Regions from separate parts of the Arthrobacter sorbitolis genome, predicted to be linked through region 1. Evidence: riboswitches for the same ligand, from Rfam matches in the RefSeq annotation. Region 1 holds a riboswitch; each other region holds the start of a gene.
The links. A riboswitch is a leader RNA that binds a small molecule or an ion and turns the genes downstream of it on or off. The one in region 1 is predicted to bind S-adenosylmethionine.
Positions count from the first base shown of each region.

Region 2: linked by a shared signal. The riboswitch ahead of ACX80K_RS12540 (bifunctional o-acetylhomoserine/o-acetylserine sulfhydrylase) and the one ahead of ACX80K_RS05685 (ABC transporter substrate-binding protein) in region 1 are both predicted to bind S-adenosylmethionine.
Region 3: linked by a shared signal. The riboswitch ahead of ACX80K_RS13075 (LLM class flavin-dependent oxidoreductase) and the one ahead of ACX80K_RS05685 (ABC transporter substrate-binding protein) in region 1 are both predicted to bind S-adenosylmethionine.

Region 1 is NZ_JBTNDM010000002.1:220,013-227,383, forward strand. Features, by position in the region: gene ACX80K_RS05680 (amino acid ABC transporter permease) at 1-396, opposite strand, end outside; gene ACX80K_RS05685 (ABC transporter substrate-binding protein) at 407-1,324, opposite strand; SAM riboswitch class IV at 1,490-1,607, opposite strand; gene ACX80K_RS05690 (aminodeoxychorismate lyase) at 1,715-2,593, opposite strand; gene yjfF (galactofuranose ABC transporter, permease protein YjfF) at 2,629-3,642, opposite strand; gene ACX80K_RS05700 (ABC transporter permease) at 3,642-4,673, opposite strand; gene ACX80K_RS05705 (sugar ABC transporter ATP-binding protein) at 4,670-6,193, opposite strand; gene ACX80K_RS05710 (ABC transporter substrate-binding protein) at 6,290-7,267, opposite strand.
Region 2 is NZ_JBTNDM010000006.1:132,536-139,906, reverse strand. Features, by position in the region: gene ACX80K_RS12570 (DMT family transporter) at 1-760, opposite strand, end outside; gene ACX80K_RS12565 (RNA-binding S4 domain-containing protein) at 801-1,031, shown strand; gene ACX80K_RS12560 (alpha/beta hydrolase) at 1,063-1,743, opposite strand; gene ACX80K_RS12555 (SGNH/GDSL hydrolase family protein) at 1,925-2,743, shown strand; gene ACX80K_RS12550 (hypothetical protein) at 2,802-3,044, opposite strand; gene metX (homoserine O-acetyltransferase MetX) at 3,126-4,301, opposite strand; gene ACX80K_RS12540 (bifunctional o-acetylhomoserine/o-acetylserine sulfhydrylase) at 4,308-5,624, opposite strand; SAM riboswitch class IV at 5,706-5,822, opposite strand; gene ACX80K_RS12535 (VOC family protein) at 6,003-6,644, shown strand; gene ACX80K_RS12530 (DUF1540 domain-containing protein) at 6,727-7,011, opposite strand; gene ACX80K_RS12525 (CPBP family intramembrane glutamic endopeptidase) at 7,144-7,371, opposite strand, start outside.
Region 3 is NZ_JBTNDM010000007.1:73,520-80,890, reverse strand. Features, by position in the region: gene ACX80K_RS13085 (dipeptide ABC transporter ATP-binding protein) at 1-1,043, shown strand, start outside; gene ACX80K_RS13080 (acyl-CoA dehydrogenase family protein) at 1,081-2,307, shown strand; gene ACX80K_RS13075 (LLM class flavin-dependent oxidoreductase) at 2,383-3,771, opposite strand; SAM riboswitch class IV at 3,809-3,922, opposite strand; gene ACX80K_RS13070 (glycosyltransferase family 2 protein) at 4,067-6,514, opposite strand; gene ACX80K_RS13065 (chitinase) at 6,715-7,371, shown strand, end outside.

The DNA.
Region 1 (7,371 bases):
CTGGCCCTTCTCCACGCTCTGGATGCCGGACCGGAAGATCTCGCCGATGTACGCCGAGGCGATCAGCGAGAGGGCGAGGATGCCCAGGGGGTACGGGCTGGTGCTGCCCGTGACCTGCCGGAGGATCGGGCCGAGCCCCAGACCGATGAGCAGGATGATCACGACGGCGGGCAGCCCGCGGAAGATGTCCGTGTAGATGCGGGCGATCCACCGCAGCACCCGGTTCCGCGAGATCCCCATGATCGCGAGGATCATGCCGACGATCGTCCCGATGATCCCTGAGGCCAGGGCGAGCATGAGCGTGTTCGGCAGTCCGACGGTCAGGAGGTCGGGCAGGACTGCGGCCATCGCCTCCCAGTCGAAGAACGTCTTGCCGAGCTGTTCGAGGGCATCCATGCAGGGACCGCTACTTTACTTCCACGGCTTTGCTGCCGGGCTTCCAGTCGGAGGGCATCTCGCGGTCCGGGTACCACTCCTCGGTGAGCTCCGTCCAGGTGCCGTCGGCGACGACGGCGTCGAGGCCAGCATTGAGGGCGTCGATGAGGGGCTGGTTCTCGCTGTTCACGGCGTACGCGGTGAAGTTCTCGGTGTTGATGATCGTCTCGGCGATCGTGGTGTCGTCGCCCTCCTTCACCTGTCCGGTGGCCTGCTGCGACGGCGCGACCCACGCGTCCACCTGGCCGTTCTTCACGTTGGCGTACACGGTGTTGTAGTCCGGGAAGCGCACGGGCTCGAGGCCGAGGGTGTTGGAGACGTAGTCGTCCTGGACGGTTCCCTGGACCACGCCGATGCGGGTGCTCTCGGACAGCGAGTCGAAGCCGGTGACCGAGGAGCCGTTCTTCGCGACGACGGCCATGTAGCCGAAGTCGTAGCCGTTGGTGAAGCCGACGTTCTCGCGACGGGCCTCCGTCGTGGAGATCGACGAGGATCCGACGTCGTACTGCTTGTTCTGCACCTGGGCGAGCAGCGCCGAGAAGTCGGTGGACGCGAACTCCACCTCGAGGCCGAGCTTGTCGCCGATGGCGCGCAGCAGTTCGTTGTCGTAGCCGGTGAAGACGCCGTCCTCCAGGAAGATGTTCGGCGGTGCGTCGGAGAGCGTCCCGACGCGCAGCGTGCCGTCGGTGATGAGGCCGAGTTCCGCCGTGTCGATCTCCTCGACCGGGGTGGTGGTCTCGGTGGTGTACTTGTCCAGCGACTGCTGGTCGCTGCCGGCCAGGGCGTCGGTGGTCTCGGTGGGTTCGCTGCTGCTGCTGCTGCCGCAGGAGACGGTCAGGGCGAGCAGGGGCACGGTCAGTACCGCGAGGACCTTGCGGGAGAGGTTCATGGTGTCCTTCTTCGAGGCGGGCCCCGAGAGGGGCGCGCTGGGTGGGGCTGCTGGACGCCGGAGGCCGGCGGGGGAACGACTGGCTGCTGGGTGACACGCTCGCTGTTCTGGGCTGTGCGCGCTGTGGCGGGCGGACCCGGAGGAAACACCGGGACGGACCGCACGACGCCGTACTTGCCAACCGGGGGACTGGACCCGGCGGCCGAATCTTCACCTGGAGCACCCCACTACGGGAGAGGGTTGCTGTCCAGCCGGCCAGGGCCGATGGCTGGAACTCTTGATTTGAGCAAAACGCTAGGGCAGCACGGAGGGCCGGGTCAAAACGGGAACGTCACTATTCCGGTTCTTGACGTCGAAATCCGCCTCCTGGGGCGCATTGTGTGGCGGAGATTACACGAAACGGTCCACGAGTGCGGTGAGTTCGGCCGTAAGGGCGGCCGAGGTGCGGAGCTCCCGGCCGTCGAGCGAGAGGACCGGCGCGAGGAGCCGGATGCTCGAGATGAGCCAGACGGCGTCGGCCTCGAAGAGGTGGTGCGGTTCGAGCGGACCGTACCCGAGGTCCCACCCCTGCTCCTTCGCCGCGGTGAACAGTGCGGCCTGCGAGGTGCCCGCCAGGATCCCGCTCTCGAGCTGCGGTGTGACGAGGGTCTTCCGCCCGTCGCGCTCGTGGGCGAGCAGCACGGTGGAGGTGGGCCCCTCGAGGACCTTGCCGTCGGAGGAGGTGAAGATGACGTCGTCGGCGCCGGCGGCCTTCGCGTGGCGGATCGCGGCCATGTTGACCGCGTAGGAGAGGGTCTTGGCGCCCAGGAGCAGCCACGGGGCGCGCTGTGCCACGGTGCTGTCGTACCCGCGCTCGAGCAGGAGGACCTTCAGGCCCGCCTCGCGCTGCGCCAGCGTGGCCGCCGGGACGGGCGCGACCTGCACCCACGCCGTCGCGCGTCCGGCGCCCTCCATGCCGCGCGTGGCGACCAGCTTCACGACGGCGGTGCTCCTGCCCGGGTCCGCCGCGGCGAACTCGCGGAGGCCCGTGCGGATGGCACGGCTCCACGCGCCGGCGTCGGGCACCGCGAGGTCGAGGGCGGCGGCCGACGCCGCGAGCCTCGCCAGGTGCGCCTGTTCCTTCCGGGGCGTCCCGTCGACGGCCAGCATCGATTCGAAGACCCCGTCCCCGCGGGTGGCACCGAGATCGGTGGCCATCAGCTGCGGCTGCGCGGCATCCGCGATCCTGCCGTCGTCGGAGGCGGGGTCGAGGAACACGAGAACGGTCATGGGTCCCAGCGTATCGGCCGGAGGATCCGCGGTCGTCAGGTGAGTCTCACCTTCCGGGTGAAGAGTTTCTGCAGCAGGATGAACGCGAGGAGCAGGGCGCCGATCACGATGCGCGTCCACCAGGAGCTGAGGGTGCCCTCGTAGGAAATGAAGGTCTGGACGATGCCGAGGACGAGCACCCCCGCGAGGGACCCGAGCACGTAGCCGTACCCTCCGGTGAGCAGCGTCCCACCCACCACCACGGCGGCGATCGCGTCCAGCTCGAGGCCCGTGGCCGCCAGGCTGTACCCGGAGAGGCTGTAGAACGAGAACAGGATCCCGGCGATCGCGGAGCACAGTCCGCTGATCCCGTACACGAGGACCTTCGTGCGCGGGACGGCGAGGCCCATGAGCAACGCCGAGGACTCGCCGCCGCCGATGGCGTACACGGTCCGGCCGAACCGCGTCTGGTGCAGTACGTAGAACGCGGCGGCGACGACGAGCAGCGCGATCACGACGCCGGGGGAGACGAACAGCTTCCCCACCAGCGGGATCCTCGCCTGGGCCATGGACGTGAAGAACGGGTCCGTCACGGTGATGGAGTCGACGCTGATGACGTAGCAGAGGCCGCGCGCCAGGAACAGGCCCGCGAGGGTGACGATGAACGGCTGGATCTCGAAGACCTGGATGACCAGCCCCATGAGCAGGCCGAAGGTCGCGCCCGTCAGGAGCACGAGGGCGATCACCGCGACCGGGTTCCAGCCGGCCTGCAGGAGGGAGGCGGCGATCATCATGGACAGCGCGACGACGGAGCCGACCGACAGGTCGATGCCCCCGGTGAGGATCACGAACGTCATGCCCACGGCGAGCACGATGAGGAAGGTGTTGTCGATCAGGAGGTTGAGGAAGACCTGCCCGGACAGGAACCCCGGGTACATGGCGGCGCCGACGGCGAACATCGCGAGGAACAGGCCCACCGTCGCAAGGGTGGGCGCGTACCGCGCCCTGCCCTGCAGGCGGCTGATCCGGGAGCGGTCGAGCGGAGCGGGTGTGCGCGTGAGGACGGACATCAGACGGCCACCTCCACCGTGGACTGCTCGGTCACGGGACGCCTGCGCCGTCCCAGGAGGGTGCGGGCCCTGCTGGACTGCAGGAGGCAGACGATGATCACGACGAGCGCCTTGAAGACCAGGGTGGCTTCGGGTGGGATGCCCAGCGTGTAGACGGTGGTGGTCAGGGTCTGGATGATGAGCGCTCCGACGAGCGTCCCCACGAGGCTGTACCGGCCCCCGGCGAGGGAGGTACCGCCGATGACGACGGCGAGGATCGCGTCCATCTCGATGTACAGCCCGGCGTTGTTGGAGTCCGCCGCCGTGACGTTTGAGCTGATCATGAGCCCGGCGACCGCCGCGCACAGTCCGCTGAAGATGTACACGGTCCAGGTGATGGTGCGGGCATCGAGTCCGGCGAGGCGGCCGGCCACGGGGTTGATGCCCACGGCCTCGATGAGCGTGCCGAGGGCCGTGCGGCGTGTGAGCAGGCCCGCGACGCCGAACGCGGCCGCCGCGATGAGGATCGAGATGGGCAGGCCCAGGAAGAAACCGGCGCCGATCGCCTGGTAGGAGTCGTTGGAGACGGAGATGATCTGGCCATCGGTGACCAGCTGCGCCAGTCCCCGGCCGGCGGTCATCAGGACGAGCGTAGCGATGATCGGCTGGATCCCGATGACCGAGACCAGGAAGCCGTTCCACGCGCCGAGGACCAGGCCGGCGACGACGGCGATCGCGACGCCCGTGGCGGCGGTCCGCAGGGAGGTGGGGTCGGGGGAGCTGTAGATGTACATGCAGGAGATCGCGCCGGCGATCGCCGCGACCGCACCCACCGACAGGTCGATGCCCCGTGAGGCGATGACGAGTGTCATCCCGAGGGCGATCAGGAGGGTCGGGGCCCCGTTGCGGAGGATGTCGATGAGGCTCCCGAACAGGTGGCCGTCCTGGACGCGGACCGAGAGGAAGTCCGCGCGGAAGAGCTGGTTGAGCAGGAGCAGGAGGACCAGCGCGAGGACGGGCCAGGTGAGGCGGTGCCTCAGCAGCGCGCTCATGCGTTCGTCCCCGCGATGACCGTCATGACGTCTTCCATGGTGACTCCGTCGTTGGGTATGTCCGCCACCATCCGCCGGTCCTTGAGGATGGCGATGTGGTCGCTGAGACGCAGCACTTCCTCGAGTTCGGCCGAGATGAAGACGACGGACATGCCGTCGGCCGCCAGGCTGCTGATGAGCTTCTGGATCTGCGTCTTGGCGCCGATGTCGATGCCCCGGGTCGGCTCGTCCAGGATGAGCAGTTTCGGATCGGTGATGAGCCAGCGCGCGAGCAGCACCTTCTGCTGGTTGCCTCCGCTGAGGTCACGGATGAGCGAGTCCTTGTTGGCCGGGCGGATGTCGAGGGCCCTGATGAAGCGCTCGGCCAGCTCGTCCTGCGTGGTCCGGGGGACGCGGCGCCACCAGCCCTTGCCCGCCTGCATCGCCAGGATCAGGTTGTCGCGCACCGAGAGGTCCCCGATGAGTCCCTCCTCCTTCCGGTTCTCGGAGGAGAACGCGATGCCGCGCTCGATCGCGGACCGCGGGGTGCGTAGGGTGCGCGTGGTCCCGCCGATGCTCAGCTGCCCCTGGTCCGCCCTGTCGACGCCGAAGAGCAGCCGGGCCGTCTCGGTGCGGCCGGACCCGAGCAGGCCCGCGAGGCCGAGGATCTCGCCGGCGTGGACGGTGACCGTGACGTCCCGGACCGAGCCCTTCCGGCCCAGGCCCTCCGCGCGGAGGAACGGGACTTCCTGCGTGCGGTCCGGATGGCGGCGGCTCTCCGCCTCCTCGAGTTCGGCCAGGGCATCCAGCTCCTTGCCGATCATCTTCGAGATCAGGCCCATGCGCGGCAGCTCGGAGGTCAGGTACTCACCCACGAGCCTGCCGTTACGGAGGACCGTCATGCGGTCGGAGACCTCGTACACCTGCTCGAGGAAGTGGGACACGAACAGGATCGCGACGCCCCGGTCGCGCAGCGTCCGGATGACCGAGAACAGCTGCTGGACCTCGTCCGCATCGAGGCTGGAGGTGGGCTCGTCGAGGATGAGCACCCTGGCGTCGACCTGCATGGCGCGTGCGATGGCGACGAGCTGCTGGATCGCGATGGAGTGCGAGGACAGGACGGACCGGGGATCGATGTGGCCCAGCTGCAGCTGCCCGAGGACCTCCTCCGCCTTCCGGCGGACCTCCCGCCAGTGGATGGCGCCGCGCCTGCGGGGTTCGCGCCCGAGCAGGATGTTCTCCTCGACGGAGAGGTTGGGGCAGAGGTTCACCTCCTGGTACACGGTGCTGATCCCGGCGGCCTGCGCTGCCGCCGGTGTCGCGAAGCCCTGGCGGGTCCCCATCACGGTGATGGTGCCGTCGTCGACCGCGTAGACCCCCGTGAGTGCCTTGATGAGGGTGGATTTCCCGGCGCCGTTCTCACCCAGGAGGGCATGGACCTCCCCCGGGAACAGCCGGAAGTCGACGCCGTCGAGCGCCTTCACGCCCGGGAAGGCGATGGAGATGCCCTGCATGTCCACCACGGGGACGGTCTCGCTCATGGATCTGCCTCCTGTGCCCGGGATGCGGCGGGCCCGGCCTGCCGCATCCCGATCTCCTGGCGACCCGGCCGTCCCCGCGGACGGCCGGCCCGGTTCCTAGTACTCGCGGCTCGCGAGGACTTCCTTGGCCTGCTCGGGCGTGAAGGCCGTCTCCTCGGTGACGACGCGGGCCGGTACCTCCTCGCCCGCGACCACCTTGGCCGCCAGGTCCATCAGCTGGTCGCCGAGCAGCGGGTTGCACTCGACGATGTAGTTGATCTTGCCGTCCGCGAGGGCGGTCATGCCGTCCTTCACGGCGTCCACGGTGATGATCTTGATGTCCTTGCCGGGCACCTTGCCGGCGGCCTCGATGGCCTCGATGGCACCCAGGCCCATGTCGTCGTTGTGGGCGTAGACCACGTCGATGTCGGGCGTGTTCTTCAGGAACGCCTCCATCACCTGCTTGCCGCCGCTGCGCGTGAAGTCGCCGGTCTGCGACTGGACGATCTTGAGGTCGGGGTCCGCCGCGATGGCAGCCTCGAACCCTTCCTTCCTGTCGATGGCCGGCGCCGCTCCGGTGGTGCCCTGCAGCTCCACGATGTTGACCGGGCCCTCGGTCGAGGCCGAGTCCTCGACGAGCCAGTCGCCGGCCTTCTTGCCCTCCTCCACGAAGTCCGAGCCGAGGAAGGTCTTGTACAGCGAGGTGTCGGTGGAGTCGACGGACCGGTCGGTGAGGATGACGGGGATCTCCGCGTCCTTCGCCTCCTTCAGCACGGTGTCCCAGCCCGACTCGACCACGGGCGAGAAGGCGATGACGTCCACCTGCTGCTGGATGTAGGACCGGATCGCCTTGATCTGGTTCTCCTGCTTCTGCTGCGCGTCGGAGAACTTGAGGTCGACGCCCGCTTCCTCGGCGGATTCCTGGATCGACTTGGTGTTGGCGGTGCGCCAGCCGCTCTCCGCGCCGACCTGGGCGAAGCCCATGGTGATCGTGTCGTCGGAGGCGCCGCCGCCACCGGAATCGGACCCGCCGCCGCAGGCCGTGAGGGCGAAGGTGGTGGCGGCAACGACCGCCACGAAGGATTTCCTGAACACTGCTGCCTCCTACGATTCGGGACCACAGCAAGGGGCTATCTGCACCGTCGTTGCTGCAGGGGCGGGGAGCCCTGCGGCAATTGTGAACGGTAACAAATAGCCGG
Region 2 (7,371 bases), on a different contig from region 1:
CGAGGGCGATGAAGATGCAGCCCATGGGTCCGCCGAGGTAGTACCACCACTCGGTCGGCAGCGGATCGCCCGGTCCGGCGACCGCGAGCTTGACCAGCCACGCCATGAGCAGCACCGCGGTCCCGGCGATGAAGTTCATCAGCGTGGCGGCGAGCGGCGTCCCGTAGGCGAGTGCCGCGGTGCCGTTCATCGCCTGCTGGAAGCTCATCAGCACGCCGGCCGCGACGGGCAGCAGGACGGGCACGAGCCAGCTCGAGAGCTCCCCTGCGGCGCCGAAGCGCGGCGACACGGCCCACACGACGGACAGGACCGTCAGGACGACGCCGATCACGCGCATGGGCGTCGCGGCGCGCTTCCCGCCGGGGCCGATGCCGGCCTTGTCGACGAGGAGGCCGCTGAGGGTCTGGCCCATGACGGCGGCCACCGTGAACAGGGCGACGCCGAGGAGGCCGATGGTCAGCGACTGCGAGAACACGAAGAACGCGCCGATGGCTCCGGCCGCGACGTAGTAGGGCGGGAAGCGGCGCTCGCGCACCGAGGGGATGATCTGGCGGGCACCGGCCCGCGCGCTCGGCACCGCGAGGGTCAGGGCGATCATCACGACCAGGCCCGTGCCGAAGCTGATGAGCGCGGCGGCGATGCCGTCGTCGAGCACCGTCCCGAGGGCACCGTTGATCCTGCCCTGGACGGGGATGGCGAGCCCCGCGGCGAGGGCGAGGGGGAAGCCGACAGCTGGGGGGAGGGCAGGTGCATCAGACACCCGTCCAGCCTAGTCGGGCGTCATCCGGCAGAATGGACGCATGACCGACGACGCATCCCCCGCAGAACTCCCCATCCGGGACGACATGATCCGGCTGGGACAGCTGCTGAAGCTGGCGTCCCTCGCCGAGGACGGCGTCGAGGCGAAGACGCTGATCGACAACGGGCTCGTGCAGGTCAACGGCGAGATCGAGGAGCGCCGCGGACGACAGCTCCATCCCGGGGACACCGTCGGCGTCAACGGCGTCCGGGTGCGCATCACGCGCGGCTGATGCCGGACGCGCGCTCCTGCGCCGTCGCCGGTCAGCGGCGCCCGAGGACCGTCATGCTCAGGAACTCCCGGACGTGCGCGAGCTCCTGCAGATTGATGCTGTGGAGCATGTTCGAGTAGAGGATCTTCGTCAGCGAGGTGTGCCCGACCAGCCAGGCGTGGGTGAACTCGATCATCTCGGGCGTGATGACGGCATCCTCCTGGTCCCTCCCCCAGAAGAACGGCGTCGGCGAGGCCGCGGCCTCCTCGTCACGGAAGAAGGGGTGGTCCCCGGAGGGCACCGCGAAGCCCGAGAGCCCCACGACGCAGGCGAAGTCCGCCGGCCGGTGGCGCAGGAGGGACGTGGCGACCCCCATGCCCTGCGAGAAGCCGAGGATGCTGACGCTGGAGTGGTCCCCGCGGACGGAGTCCAGCCAGGCGGAGACGGCGGTGACGCCCTCCACGACGCGTTCCACGGAGTAGTCGTCCTCCCGTGCCAGCGGGAACCAGGAGAAACCGGGCCGGGCGGGTCGGGGTGCGCGGACCGATGCCACCGTGAACTCGGCCGGCAGATGGTCGGCGAGGCCCATCAGGTCCTTCTCGTCGGCCATGTAGCCGTGGAAGAGGACGAGCAGGGGCGTGCCCCGGCGTTCGGCCTCGGGCCTGGACCAGAGGACCACGGGGGCCCAGGAACCGGCGGAGGGTGCGGCCGTGCCGGAGGCGGTTTTCGTCATGGTTCCCATTCTGGCACGGCGCAGAACGCGCCCCGTGTCGGCGACCGGAGGCCGGCTCCGCCTGCCTCCCGCAGGCCGGGCACGGTGGCGCCCCGGTCCCGGCAGTTGCAAGAATGGCCCGGTGAGCACACCAGGCGAGACACCCCTGCCGGATGCGAGCCATCCCATCCCGAACGGGCCCATGATCGATCCGTTCCTCCACTCGGAGCCGCACCCCTGGCGCCGCTACGCGGCCCTGGGCGACTCGTTCACGGAGGGCATCGGCGACCCGAACCCCGAGAGCATCGGCGGCAACCGCGGCTGGGCGGACCGGGTCGCCGAGGAACTGGCCCGGGGGCACGAGGACTTCGCCTACGCGAACCTGGCGGTCCGCGGGCGCCTGCTGCAGCAGATCATCGACCAGCAGGTGGAGCCCGCGCTGGCGCTCCACCCGGACCTCATCACGATGTCTGCAGGGGGCAACGACCTGATGCGGCCGGGCGGCGACCCCGACGTCCTCGCGGAGAAACTCGACGCCGTCGTCGCGACACTCGCCGCCACGGGCGCCACGGTCGTGCTCTTCACCGGGCCGGATGTCCGGGAGACGGTGCTCGGCAGCATCCGCTCGAAGACCGCCATCTACAACGAGAACCTGCGCATCGTCGCCTCGCGGCACGAGGCGGTCATCGCCGACATGTGGGCCCTGCGTCAGCTCAAGAACCCGCAGATGTGGTCCTCGGACCGCCTGCACTTCTCGCCGCTCGGCCACCACACCATCGCGGCGATGGTGCTCGACACCCTCGCGGTGCGCCATACGCTCGAGCCGCTGCAGCCGAAGGACCTCCCGGTCCGGACGTGGCGGGCCGCCCGGGCGGAGGACCTCGTGTGGGCGCGCGAGTATTTCGTGCCCTGGGTGCTCCGGCGGCTGCGCCACCGGTCGTCGGGCGACGGCGTCATCGCGAAGCGTCCGGAGCCCGTGCCGATCTTCGGGCCGGGGATGCCGCCGGGCGCCGCGGGCTAGCGGCGTCCCGCGCGGCACCCGCCGTCCCGGGCGTCGAGGTGCTCAGTCGTCGAGGTGCTCAGCCGTCGAGGGAAACCTCGCCGTTGGCCACCGCGTCGGCGCAGGCGCTGAGGTCGGGGCCGGGCTTGAAGTCGACGAACTGCGGCTGCAGTTTCTGGAAGAGGAACTCGTAGACCTCGTCGCGGGACTTCCCGTCCAGCGTCTCCACGGCCTCGCGGACCGCACCCTGCAGGGCGCGGTCGGAGTCCAGCAGGATCTTGTCGCGTGCTTCCTGGTTCCAGCCGATGGTGCTCAGTTCCACGAACAGCTCCTCGCGTCGAAGGGTCCGCGGCGGCTGCCGCAGGACGTGCCCGCCGCTTCATAAGCAGGCTTAGCTCCAAGCCTAGGTGCCCGCGGGAGGAAACCCAACCGATAGATCCGCCTCCGGGTAGAAGGTGGCGCGGAGCTGGTCGTCGAGCTGGTGGATCTGGGTCAGGAAGGCGTCGTGGCCCACCGGCGAGGAGATCATGTGGACGGGGACGGCCCCGGGCAGGGCTGCGGCGAGCCGCGTCGACTGTGCCGGGAAGTAGAGCCTGTCGCTGTCCACCGCCGCGATGAAGAACTCCGACGTCGAGGCTCCGAGGGCGCTGGCGAGGCTCCCGCGCCCCCGGGCCGCGTCGTGGCTCATGAGCGCCTCGGTCAGCACGACGTAGCTGTTCGCGTCGAACCGGTGCACCAGCTTGTCCGCCTGGTGGTCGAGGTAGCTCTCGACCTGGTAGCGGCCCCGGTCGGCGGGCAGGACGGCCCCGAAGGGCTGCTCGTCGTCCTGCTCCGCCCGACCGAAGCGTGCTTCCAGTTCGAGCTCGGACCGGTAGGTGATGTGCGCGATGCGCCGGGCGAGGCCGAGGCCCGCATCCGGGTGCGGGCCGTCGTAGTAGTCGCCGCGGCGGTACGCCGGGTCGAGCCGGATGGCCTGCAGCTGTGCCTGGGCGAACGCTATCTGTTCGGCCGAACTGGCGGCGGTGCAGGCGACGACGGCGCAGCGCGCCACACGCTCCGGGTACATCAGGGCCCACTCGAGGGCACGTGCGCCGCCCATCGACCCTCCGAGCACCGAGTGCCAGCGCCCGACGCCGAGCTGATCGGCGAGCAGGGCCTCCGCCCGCACGGAGTCGCGGATGGTGACGAACGGGAAGCGCGAGCCCCAGGGTGTGCCGTCGGGGGCCGGGCTGGCCGGGCCCGTCGACCCGTAGCAGCCCCCCAGCATGTTGATGGACACCACGAAGTACCGGTCGGTGTCCACCGTGCGGCCGGGGCCCACGAGCGAGTCCCACCAGCCCTCCTCCTCCGACGCTCCGCGTGCCACGTGGGAGCTGCCGGTCAGGGCATGCTGCACGAGCACGGCGTTGGAGCCGTCCGGGTCGAGCCGCCCCCAGGTCTCGAAGGCGAGCTGGACGTCGGGCAGTTCGCCCCCGGTCTCCAGGGCCAGCGGCCCGATCGACGCGATACGCAGGAGGCCGTCTCCCGACGGGGCGCCGTCGATCCCGGGGTGGAGCGGAGCAGCAGGGTAGGTGGTCACGAAGGGCTAGGCTCCTTTGGCGGCGCGGAAGCCCGCGTCGAGGTCGGCGAGGATGTCGGTGATGTTCTCCAGGCCGACGGCCAACCGGACGAGGCCCGGGCGCACCCCTGCGGTGAGCTGCGCCTCCGCCCCGAGCTGGCTGTGCGTGGTCGATGCCGGGTGGATGACGAGCGAGCGGACGTCGCCGACGTTCGCGACGTGGGAGTGCAGCTCGAGGGCGTCCACGAAACGCTTGCCCGCCTCCAGGCCTCCGGCGATGTCGAAGCTGACGATCGCGCCCGTACCGTTCCGCCCGTACTTCCTCCCGCGCTCGTACCAGGGGCTCGAGGCGAGTCCCGCGTAGGCGACGCCTTCGACGTCGTCGTGCCCCTCGAGCCATTCGGCGACCGCCTGCGCGTTCTGGACGTGGCGCTCCAGGCGCAGGCTGAGGGTCTCCAGGCCCTGCCCGATGAGGAAGGCGTTGAAGGGCGAGACGGCGGAGCCGAGGTCCCGCAGCAGCTGCACCCGCGCCTTCAGGATGTATGCGAGGTTGGCGCCGAGCGCGCCGCCGACGCCGAGGTCCCGGGCGTAGACCAGCCCGTGGTAGCTCTCGTCGGGCGTGTTGAAGCCCGGGAAGCGCTCGGGGTGCTGCGCGAAGTCGAAGTTCCCCGAGTCCACGATGACGCCGGCGATGGCGGTGCCGTGCCCGCCGAGGTATTTCGTCGCCGAGTGCACCACGATGTCCGCACCCCACTCGATCGGCCGGATCAGGTACGGCGTCGAGAGCGTGTTGTCCACGATCAGGGGCAGCCCGTGCTCGTGGGCGACGGCGCTGATGCCCTCCAGGTCGAGGACGTCCTGCCGGGGGTTGGACACGACCTCGCCGAAGAAGAGCTTCGTGTTCGGGCGGACGGCGGCCCGCCACTGCTCGAGGTCGTCGGGATCCTGCACGAACGTGGTCTCGATGCCGAACTTCTTCAGCGTGTGCTTGAGGAGGTTGTAGGTGCCCCCGTACAGGCTGGGGCTGGCCACGATGTGGTCCCCTGCCTCGGCGACGTTCAGGATCGCGAAGGTCTCCGCGGCCTGCCCGGAGGCGAGCAGCAGCGCGCCGACCCCGCCTTCGAGGCTCGCGATCCTGGTCTCCACCGCTTCCTGGGTGGGGTTCCCGATCCTCGTGTAGATGGGGGCGAGCTCCGTCAGCGCGAACCGGTTCGCGGCGCTCTCCGCGCTCGGGAAGACGAACGACGTCGTCTGGTAGATGGGGAGCGCACGCGCCCCCGTGGCTGGATCCGGCACCTGGCCGGCATGGATCTGGCGTGTCTCAAAGGACCAATCGTCGGACATGGTGCTCCCTCTTGGAAGGGCCCCTCCTCGTCCGCTGCCCCGTCGACGGGGTCGCCGCCCCGGGTGCATCGGCTCCGCAGGAGCCCGCGCTTGCGCGGCGCCGGTCCGGCGCCGCACCTGGTCCTCACCCGGGGCACCCCACCGCGGTTGGAGGGTTGCCGGCCAGCAAGCCGGGGCTTCGCGCTGGCACTCATGACCTGCCTTCATGAAAGCCCATGGGAGCTGATCCGGCAACACGTATGACATCGCATGAAGGAGCCCGGTCCGCGCCTTCCGAGGGGGTGGTACGGATGGGGATCGAGGGGCGGATGGGAAGCCGGATCAGGAGTAAGGGCACCCTTAGTCGAGACGCACATCACTTAGTGCAACACTGTCCGCATGCGCCTGGACCACGTCTCTTACGCCTGTGAACCCGATGGACTTGCCGCGACGGCCGACCGCATCTCGGCCCGGCTCGGCATGGAGCCCGTGAAGGGCGGTGTGCACCCCCGCTTCGGCACCCGCAACATGATCTTCCCCCTCGCGAACGGCCAGTACCTCGAGGTCGTCGAGGTCCTCAACCACCCCGCATCCGACAAGGCGCCGTTCGGCCAGGCCGTCCGCGCCCGCTCCGAGGCCGGTGGGGGCTGGATGGGCTGGTGCGTCGCCGTCGACGACCTCGGGCCCTTCGAGGAGCGCCTCGGCCGCAGCGCGGTCCCGGGCAACCGCAAGTTCCCCGACGGCCAGGAACTGACCTGGCAGCAGATCGGCATCAAGGGGCTCATCGCCGATCCGCAGGTCCCCTACCTGCTCCGGTGGGACGAGGGGACCGAGGAGCTCCACCCCTCGAAGGCCCGGCCGGCCTCCGTCAAGCTGGACTGCCTGACCATCGCGGGCTCCTCCGAGCGGGTGACCGAATGGCTCGGCACCGACGTCGAGGAGACGCTCGACGGTGTCCAGGTCCAGTGGATCGCGCCGAGGGGCACGCCGGGCATCATGTCCGTGACGTTCGAGACCACCGACGGCCGCATCGAGATCTGACCGATCGGACCGCAGGGAGAGGGACCGGACGACTCGTCCGGTCCCTCCTTCATCGGTATCCGTCGGTCCGGCCCGTGCGCGGTCAGGCGTGGGTGTAGGTGAGGCAGTCGGCGGCCTCGGCGCCGGGGCCCACCTTGACGGCCGGTGCGCTGCAGAGCAGGTCGTGGTTGAACGAGCACTCCGAACGCTGGCAGGCCCCGACATGCGCGAGCATCTTCGGGAGGCCGCCGCTGACGGACGTGTCGATGAAGGTGGCGCAGGACGCGTGTTCCTCGGACCCGGACACCGTGATCGCGACGGCGGTACAGCCGTCGTGGTTGAACGAGCAGTTGTGGACGCTGCACTCGGAGACACTCGTGATGCTCATCGTTCCTCCTGGTTCGTGGGTGGCCCGCCGGAACCGCGGATCCCCGCCGGGTGGACCCACGCTAGCACCGCGGCCTCGGATAATTTAGTCATGATCCGCGTGCGCAACCAGGCAAGGAGAGCCTTCGCCCGGTCAGCCGCCGATCCCGATGGCGGGCCCGAGGAGCGCGAATCCGACGAACCCCGCGGTGTCGAGGAGTGCATGGGCGATCACGAGCGGCATGACCCTCCGGGTGCGCGTGTAGAACCAGGCGAACAGGAGGCCCATGAGTACGTTCCCGATGAACGGGCCGAAGCCCTGGTAGAGGTGGTAGCTGCCCCGCACCAGGGCGCTCGTGAAGAGGATCGCGGGCGTCGACCA
Region 3 (7,371 bases), on a different contig from region 1:
TCGTCAGCCACCTCGCCGACGAGATCGCCGTCATGCAGAACGGGCGCATCGTGGAGACGGGCCGCGCCTCGGAGGTGCTCGGCAATCCGCGGCACGACTACACCCGGCAGCTGATCGACGCCGTCCCCTCCGCAGCGGGCAAGGGCACCCGCCTGTCCGCTGCGCGGCGGGCCGTCGTGGCGTCACGGCCGACACGCCACTCGGCCGTCCCGGTGGACGCCCCCGCCCTCCATGCCCGCAACCTCGTGAAGACGTATGCGTCCCCGGACGGCACCCGCCGGACCGTCGTCGACGACGTCTCCTTCACCCTGCCTGCCGGGAAGACGCTCGGCATTGTGGGCGAGTCGGGATCCGGCAAGTCGACGACCGCGCGCATGGCCCTCGGACTGACGGAGCCCGACGCCGGTACCGTGACGCTCGGCGGCCTGCCCTGGGTGGGGCAGCAGGACGGCGCGGGGATCGTCTCCGAGCAGGTCCGCCGCCCGCACCGCCCGGACATCCAGCTCGTCAACCAGGACCCGCTGAGCTCCTTCGACCCGCGCTTCAGCGTGGGCCGCGTCATCACCGACGCCCTGGACGCAGGTTCCGTGGGCACGCCCGGCGAACGGAAGGACAGGGCCGCCGAGCTGCTCGGGCAGGTGGGACTCCCCCTGGAGCTCATCGAGCGCCGGCCCCTCACCCTCTCCGGCGGGCAGCGGCAGCGGGTGGCGATCGCCCGGGCGCTGGCACTCCAGCCGAAGATCCTGCTTCTCGACGAGCCGGTCTCAGCCCTCGACGTGTCGATCCAGGCGCAGGTCCTGGATCTCCTCGCCGACCTGCAGGAACAGCTGGGCCTGAGCTACCTGTTCATCAGCCACGACCTCGGCGTCATCCACCACGTGAGCGACGAGGTCCTCGTGCTCAGGGACGGCCGCGTCGTCGAGTCCGGCAGCGCGGAATCCCTCTTCACCGCACCCGCGGAGGACTACACGCGTGCCCTGCTCGCCGCCGTCCCCGACCTGCCCGCCCGCGTCCCCACCTCCCGCACCGGAGGCGCACCATGAGCACCTCCGCCCTCCCGACCTCCGAAGGAGCCCTCCGATGACCGTCGACGCCATCACCGCGCCCGCCCCCTACTCCCGGCTCGCCGCACGCTTCCGCCCCCTGTTCGAGGAGATCGCGGCCGGTGCCGCGCAGCGCGAGACCGAGCGCATCCTCCTGCACCCGCAGATCCGCCGGCTCACGGCCGCAGGGTTCACGGCCCTGCGGGTCCCCGCCGAACTCGGCGGCGGCGGGGTGTCGGCACCGCACTTCTTCCGCCTGCTCGTCGAACTCGCCGCGGCGGAATCGAACCTCGCCCAGGCCCTGCGCAGCCACATCGCCTTCGTCGAGGACCGCCTGTACGCGAACGACACGGAGTGGCTGCGGCGCGTCGCCGACGGAGCCGTGCTCGGGAACGCCTGGACCGAGACCGGGCCGGTCCCCGTCGGCGGGGTGAGCACCACCATCACCCGCGACGGGGAAGGCTACCGGGTCGACGGCACCAAGTTCTACACCACCGGGAGCCTCTACGCCGGCTGGATCCAGACCGGCGCGCGCACCGACGACGGCGAGGACGTCATCGCCATCGTGCGGCGGGACGCCCCCGGCGTCGAGGTGATCGACGACTGGGACGGGTTCGGGCAGCGGCTCACCGCGAGCGGCACCACGGTGTTCCGCGACGTCCCCGTGCCCGGCACCGACGTCATCACCGACACCGAGCACCCGCCCTACGACACCGGGGTGTACCAGCTCATCCACGTGGCGACCCTCGCCGGGATCGCCCGCGCCGCCGTCCGGGACGTGGCCTCGGAGGTTCGCGGCAGGACCCGCACCTTCAGCCACGGCAACGGCACCAGACCCAGCGAGGACATCCAGGTGCAGCAGGTGGTGGGGGAGGTCTCGGCACTCGCGTTCGCGTCCGAGGCTGCCGCGCTCCGGGTGGCCGAACTGCTGCAGGAGGCCTACGAGGCACACCTCGGCCTCCCGCCCGGGGAGGCGGATGCGGCTGCGGTGGCGGTCGAGTTCGCCTCCTCGCAGGCGCAGATCGTGGTGACGGAGCAGGTGCAGCGCGCTGCGGCCGCGATCTTCAACGCCCTCGGCGCGTCGTCGACCCGCCGGGGACTCCAGCTCGACCGGCACTGGCGCAACGCGCGCACTATCTCCTCCCACAACCCGGTCATCTACAAGTCCCGCGTCGTGGGCGACTGGGAGATCAACGGGACGGTACCGGAGTTCGTGTGGCGCGCAGGGGATGCGCCGGCCCCGGGCGGCACCGCCACCTCCTAGCACGCAGACGACGACGGCGCCCGTGAGGTCCCGGGCGCCGTCGTCGTCCGTGGCCGCGCTCGGCGGCCCAGTCCGTCAGGGACGGACGTGCTGGAGGCGGTAGCCGGCCCCCCGATGCTCCTCGGGCAGGCGGTCACCCCTGCCGAACAGCTTGTGGCGGAGCGTGCCCTCCACGTACTCCGTCGGGTAGGCCCCGCGCTGCTGCAGCTCCGGGATCACGTACCGGATCACGTCCTCGAACGAGCCGGGGGTGACGGCGTAGGCGAGGTTGAAGCCGTCGACGTCGGTCTCCTCCACCCAGGCCTGCAGCTCGTCGGCGACCTGCGCACCCGACCCGACGATCCTCGGCCCGAGTCCGCCGATGCCCGCCCACTCGGCGATGTCACGGACCGTCCAGGGGGCGCCGTCGTCGTTCACCTTCTGGAAGTTCGCCACCGCCGAGTGGATGGCGTTCGACTCCACATTGCCGAGCGGCTCGTCGGGACCATAGACGGACAGGTCCACCCCGAACCAGCCGGACACGAGCACCAGGGCGCCCTCGTAGCTGACGTACTGCTGGTACTCGGCGTGCTTCGCGTACGCCTTCTCCTCCGTCTCGTCCGTGATGACGGTGAGCAGCGTGTAGATGCGGACGGAGTAGCGGTCGCGTCCCTCGGCCTCCACCGCGTCGCGGATGCGGCCCACCACGTCCTTGAGGATCTCCTTGGTGGGCGCCCCCACGAAGACCGCCTCGGCGTTGCCGGCGGCGAACGCGATACCCCGCGACGATGCCCCGGCCTGGAAGATCACGGGGGTGCGCTGCGGCGACGGCTCGCTCAAGTGGATACCCGGGACCGTGAAGTAGGTGCCGTCGTGGTTGATGTCGTGGACCTTCGAGGGGTCGGTGAAGACACCGGACTCGCGGTCACGGACCACCGCGTCGTCCTCCCAGGACCCCTCCAGCAGCTTGTAGAGGACCTCGAGGTACTCGTCGGCGTGGTTGTACCGCTCGTCGTGCTCCAGCTGGTCCTCGTTGCCCATGTTGCGCGCGGCCGAGGGGAGGTACCCGGTGACGACGTTCCAGCCGACCCTGCCGTTGGTGAGGTGGTCCAGCGTGGAGAGGCGGCGGGCGAACGGATACGGGTGCTCGTAGGCCGTACCGGCCGTGACGCCGAAGCCGAGGTGCTCGGTCACCAGCGCCATGGCCGAGACGAGCAGGAACGGGTCGTTGACCGGTGTCTGGGTCCCCTGCCGGAGGGTCGCCTCGTTGGAGCCTCCGTAGACGTCGTAGGTGCCGAGCACATCGGCGATGAAGATGCCGTCGAAGAGGCCCTTCTCCAGGGTCTGCGCGAGATCGGCCCAGTAGCGCAGGTCCTTGTAACGCCAGGACTGGTCGTCCGGGTGGCGCCAGAGTCCGGGCGACTGGTGGCCCACGCAGTTCATGTCGAACGCGTTGAAGCGGATGTGCCGGGGTACTGCGGGCATCGGGAAACCTCCGGATCGAGGCACTGCCATGGAGGGAGCGCCGTACTTGCCCGCACGTTGCGTGCCGGGCCGAATCCTCACCTGGGGCACCCCACTACAGCGCGGGGGTTGCCGTCCAACAAACCAGGGTTTTGCGTTGGAACTCTTGATTCTGCTCCCGAGCCTAGGACGGGGTCCGACGGCGGGTCCAGACGCACCTGTCATGTCGCGTCACGAAGGGCGCCCGGACCGCGGGCACCGCAGCGCCACGTACAGCGCCCGGAGGTGCCGGCGGGCGCTGTGCGTCGGGGGCCGGTTACCGCACCCCGGCCCGACGGCGGCGGTCGTTGCCCGAGCGCAGGTCCCGGTTCAGGCGGCGGTCGCCGTGGTAGAGGATCGACGACCAGTCCGCCTCGGCCGCGGTCTTCGGCACGACCTTCGACTCCTCGACCTTCTTCGTGCGCGGCGCCACGTACAGCCAGTTCAGGACGCCGAGCCACATGTCCACCAGGGAGTTCTTGATCCCGATGTAGGCGCGGATGGCACCGGCGGCCAGGACCGCATTCAGCCCGGCGAAGACGGCGTTGCCCCAGTTCTGCTCCAGCACGTCGCGGGCGAGCGTGAGCAGCGAGAACGCGACGATCAGGTACGGGATCACCACGTAGAGGCCCGGAGCCGCGGTGCGGTCCTTGACCTTCGGTGTCCGGACGAACGGGATCTTCTCCCCCGTGAACGCCTGCTGGATGGACTTCAGCACGCCGGCGAGGTTGACCGGCAGCAGCACGAGGTTGAAGCCGTAGATCCGGAAGATGTCCGAGAAACGGTGCCCACAGTCGCGCAGGTCACTCCCCATCGCGAGGAAGTAGGGCGCGGCCGCGAGGAACACGACGGGGCTGAGGAGCCTGCTGTCGTAGGGGTAGGCGAGGAGGAACAGCAGGCCGAAGCTCGCCCAGGCGATGGACGCCATGTAGTTGACGCGCAGCAGCACCTCGCGGGCGAGCACCTGTTCGCGGAGGTGGCGGCGCCGGCGGAGCTGGTTCCACAGCTTCGGCAGGATCAGCAGGCCACCGTTCGCCCAACGCCGGCGCTGCACCACGAGGGATCCGAAGTCCGGCGGCGTGGCACTGTAGCTGAGCCGCTCGGGGTAGTTCATGAGCGTCCACCCGTGCGTGCCGAGGTCCACGCTGGACTCAGTGTCCTCGATGACGGTGCGGTCCTGGATGTAGGTCTTGATCTCGAAGCCGCCCACGTTCTCGACCTCCACGATGTCCTCCACCGCCTGCTTCCGGATGACGGCGTTGGCGCCCACCCAGAACGTGGCCCCGTAGTAGGACATGCCCTGGTGCAGGATGTGCTGGATGTCCGTCGTCGCGCCCGCCACCCGCTCGATGCGCGTGGGCGCCCCACGGAAGGACGAGTACGGCGTCTGCGTCACGGCGATCCGCTCGTTGCCGGGCGATTCGAGCAGGTGGACGAGGCGCAGGCAGTAGTCGCGCAGCAGCAGGGAGTCGGCGTCGAGCGTGAGCAGGTACGTCGAGTCGGTGACGTCGAGGATGTCGTCGCCCTCGCCGCCCTCCCCGTCCGCCAGGGGGCGCAGCACCGTGCCCGTGGCCACCTGCTCCTTCCGCCAGCGGTGACCCATGAGGGAGATGTAGGCGTTGAGGTTCATGGCCTTGTTCGCCTCGTGCGAGAGGGACGCGTAGGCCTTCCGCTCGAACGTCTCGAGCCGCGTGTTGAAGATCCGCACGAGCCGCACGTACAGCTCGCGGACGCGGTCCGGCTCCGGGCACTGCTCCTGCACCAGCGCGGCGTCGAGCGCGTACATGGTCAGACGGAGCTCGCGGGCGAGGCCCATGAGGACGAGGTCCACGAAGAACTCGTCCACGTGGTCGGCCACGGTCTCGGCGTCGGCCATGTCCTCGAGCCAGACGGCGGCGGCCTCGTACGCGGCGATGAGCGGGGGCAGGTCGTCGCACGACGGCGGGGTGTCGCCGTCGCGCGCGGCGAGGTCCGCCTCGAAGTCCCCCAGTGCGGCGGTCGCCCGGGTGGAGGGCTCGAGGAGCGCGGACTCGATCTCGAAGGAGAGCGCCCGTGTGGCGTCGAGCCGCTCGCGGATCACGGGGTCCTTGGGGTGGGGCGGGTCGTCGAGGAGCAGCACCACCCGGATGTTCGGGAACTCCTGCAGCGCCGCGGACCAGAGCGTGGCACGGACGACGGCGGGCTCCTCCGCGTAGGAGGGCACCAGCACCGTGATGCCCTCCTCGTGGTGCGCGAAGTGGCGGTCCAGCTCACCGCGCGGCACGCGCCGGTGGTCGCGGAACCGGTACAGCGCACCCTGGCGCGCCAGCAGGTACATGAGCGCCGAGAACGTCAGGAACGTGACCACGATCAGGTACGACGTCGCCTCGATCTGGAACCGGAAGCCGGCGTTCGGGTTGTTGGCGAACTGCCGCAGGATCGTCGTGACGATGTATGTGAGCCAGGCCAGCACCGTGACCACGATGCCGATCCGGCCGAGTGCGATCTTCCGCGACGACGGCGTCGGGTGCACGATCGACAGCGGCTCGGACCGCCGCTCGGCACCCCACTGCCGGCGTCGGGCCGGTGCGGCGCCGGGAGCCGCCGCGGCCACCTGTTCGAGGACGGCTGCGGCGGCAACGCCCGACGACGGCACGGCGGTCGCGCCCGCGGTCCCGGCCGGCAGGGAACCGGCAGGGGATCGTCGTCCGCGTGCGGACTCGGTGGCATCGCTGGGTCTGGACATGGCTACCTCGGCAGTAGGCGGACGGGTGGACGCACGACGTCGCTCCCGCGACACGCAGCGTCACTCTCCACCATCGGCCCGCCCGCCGTCAGCGTTAGGGAAAAGAATGACGGGGGCGGTATTTTCCTTTACGCTTCAAGCGTCTCGCGCACCCGGGGTGCGCTCTTCCGCCTCCCTCGAGGCTGTCATCTGGGGTCCATGTGTCTGCACGCTTTCCTGGCCGGAAACTCTCCGTCCTCCGCCTCTGTGTCCTGTCCGTCGTCGTCGGCGGTCTCGCCGTCGGCGGCCTGACCGGCTTCGACCGCTGGGAGGACGCGCGGGCCGCCGAGAGCACGGGTGCGTTCTTCGCGGGGTACGTGGACGTCACCGCGACGCCGTCGTACGAGTTCGAGGACCCGGCCGTTGAGACCGGCGGCAGCGTGGTGCTGTCCTTCATCGTGGCGTCGAAGACCGAGCCGTGCACCCCGTCCTGGGGTACCTTCTACGGGCTGGACGAGGCCGAGGCCGGGCTGGACCTGGACCGTCGCGTCGCCCGACTGACGCAGGACGGCGGGGAGGTCATCGTGTCCTTCGGCGGCCTCCTCAACGACGAGCTCGCCACCGCCTGCACGGATCCCGACGACCTGAAGGACGCCTACGCGGACGTCGTCGACCGGTACAGGCTCTCCACCGTCGACCTCGACATCGAGGGCGAGAACCTGAAGGACACCGAGGCGGGCCAGCGCCGCGCGGAGGCCCTTGCGGCCCTGCAGTCCGAGCGGGCCGGCACGGAGACCCCGCTCAACGTCTGGCTGACCCTGCCGGTCGCCCCGACCGGGCTGACCGCCGAGGGGACCGCCGCCGTCGCGCAGTTCCTC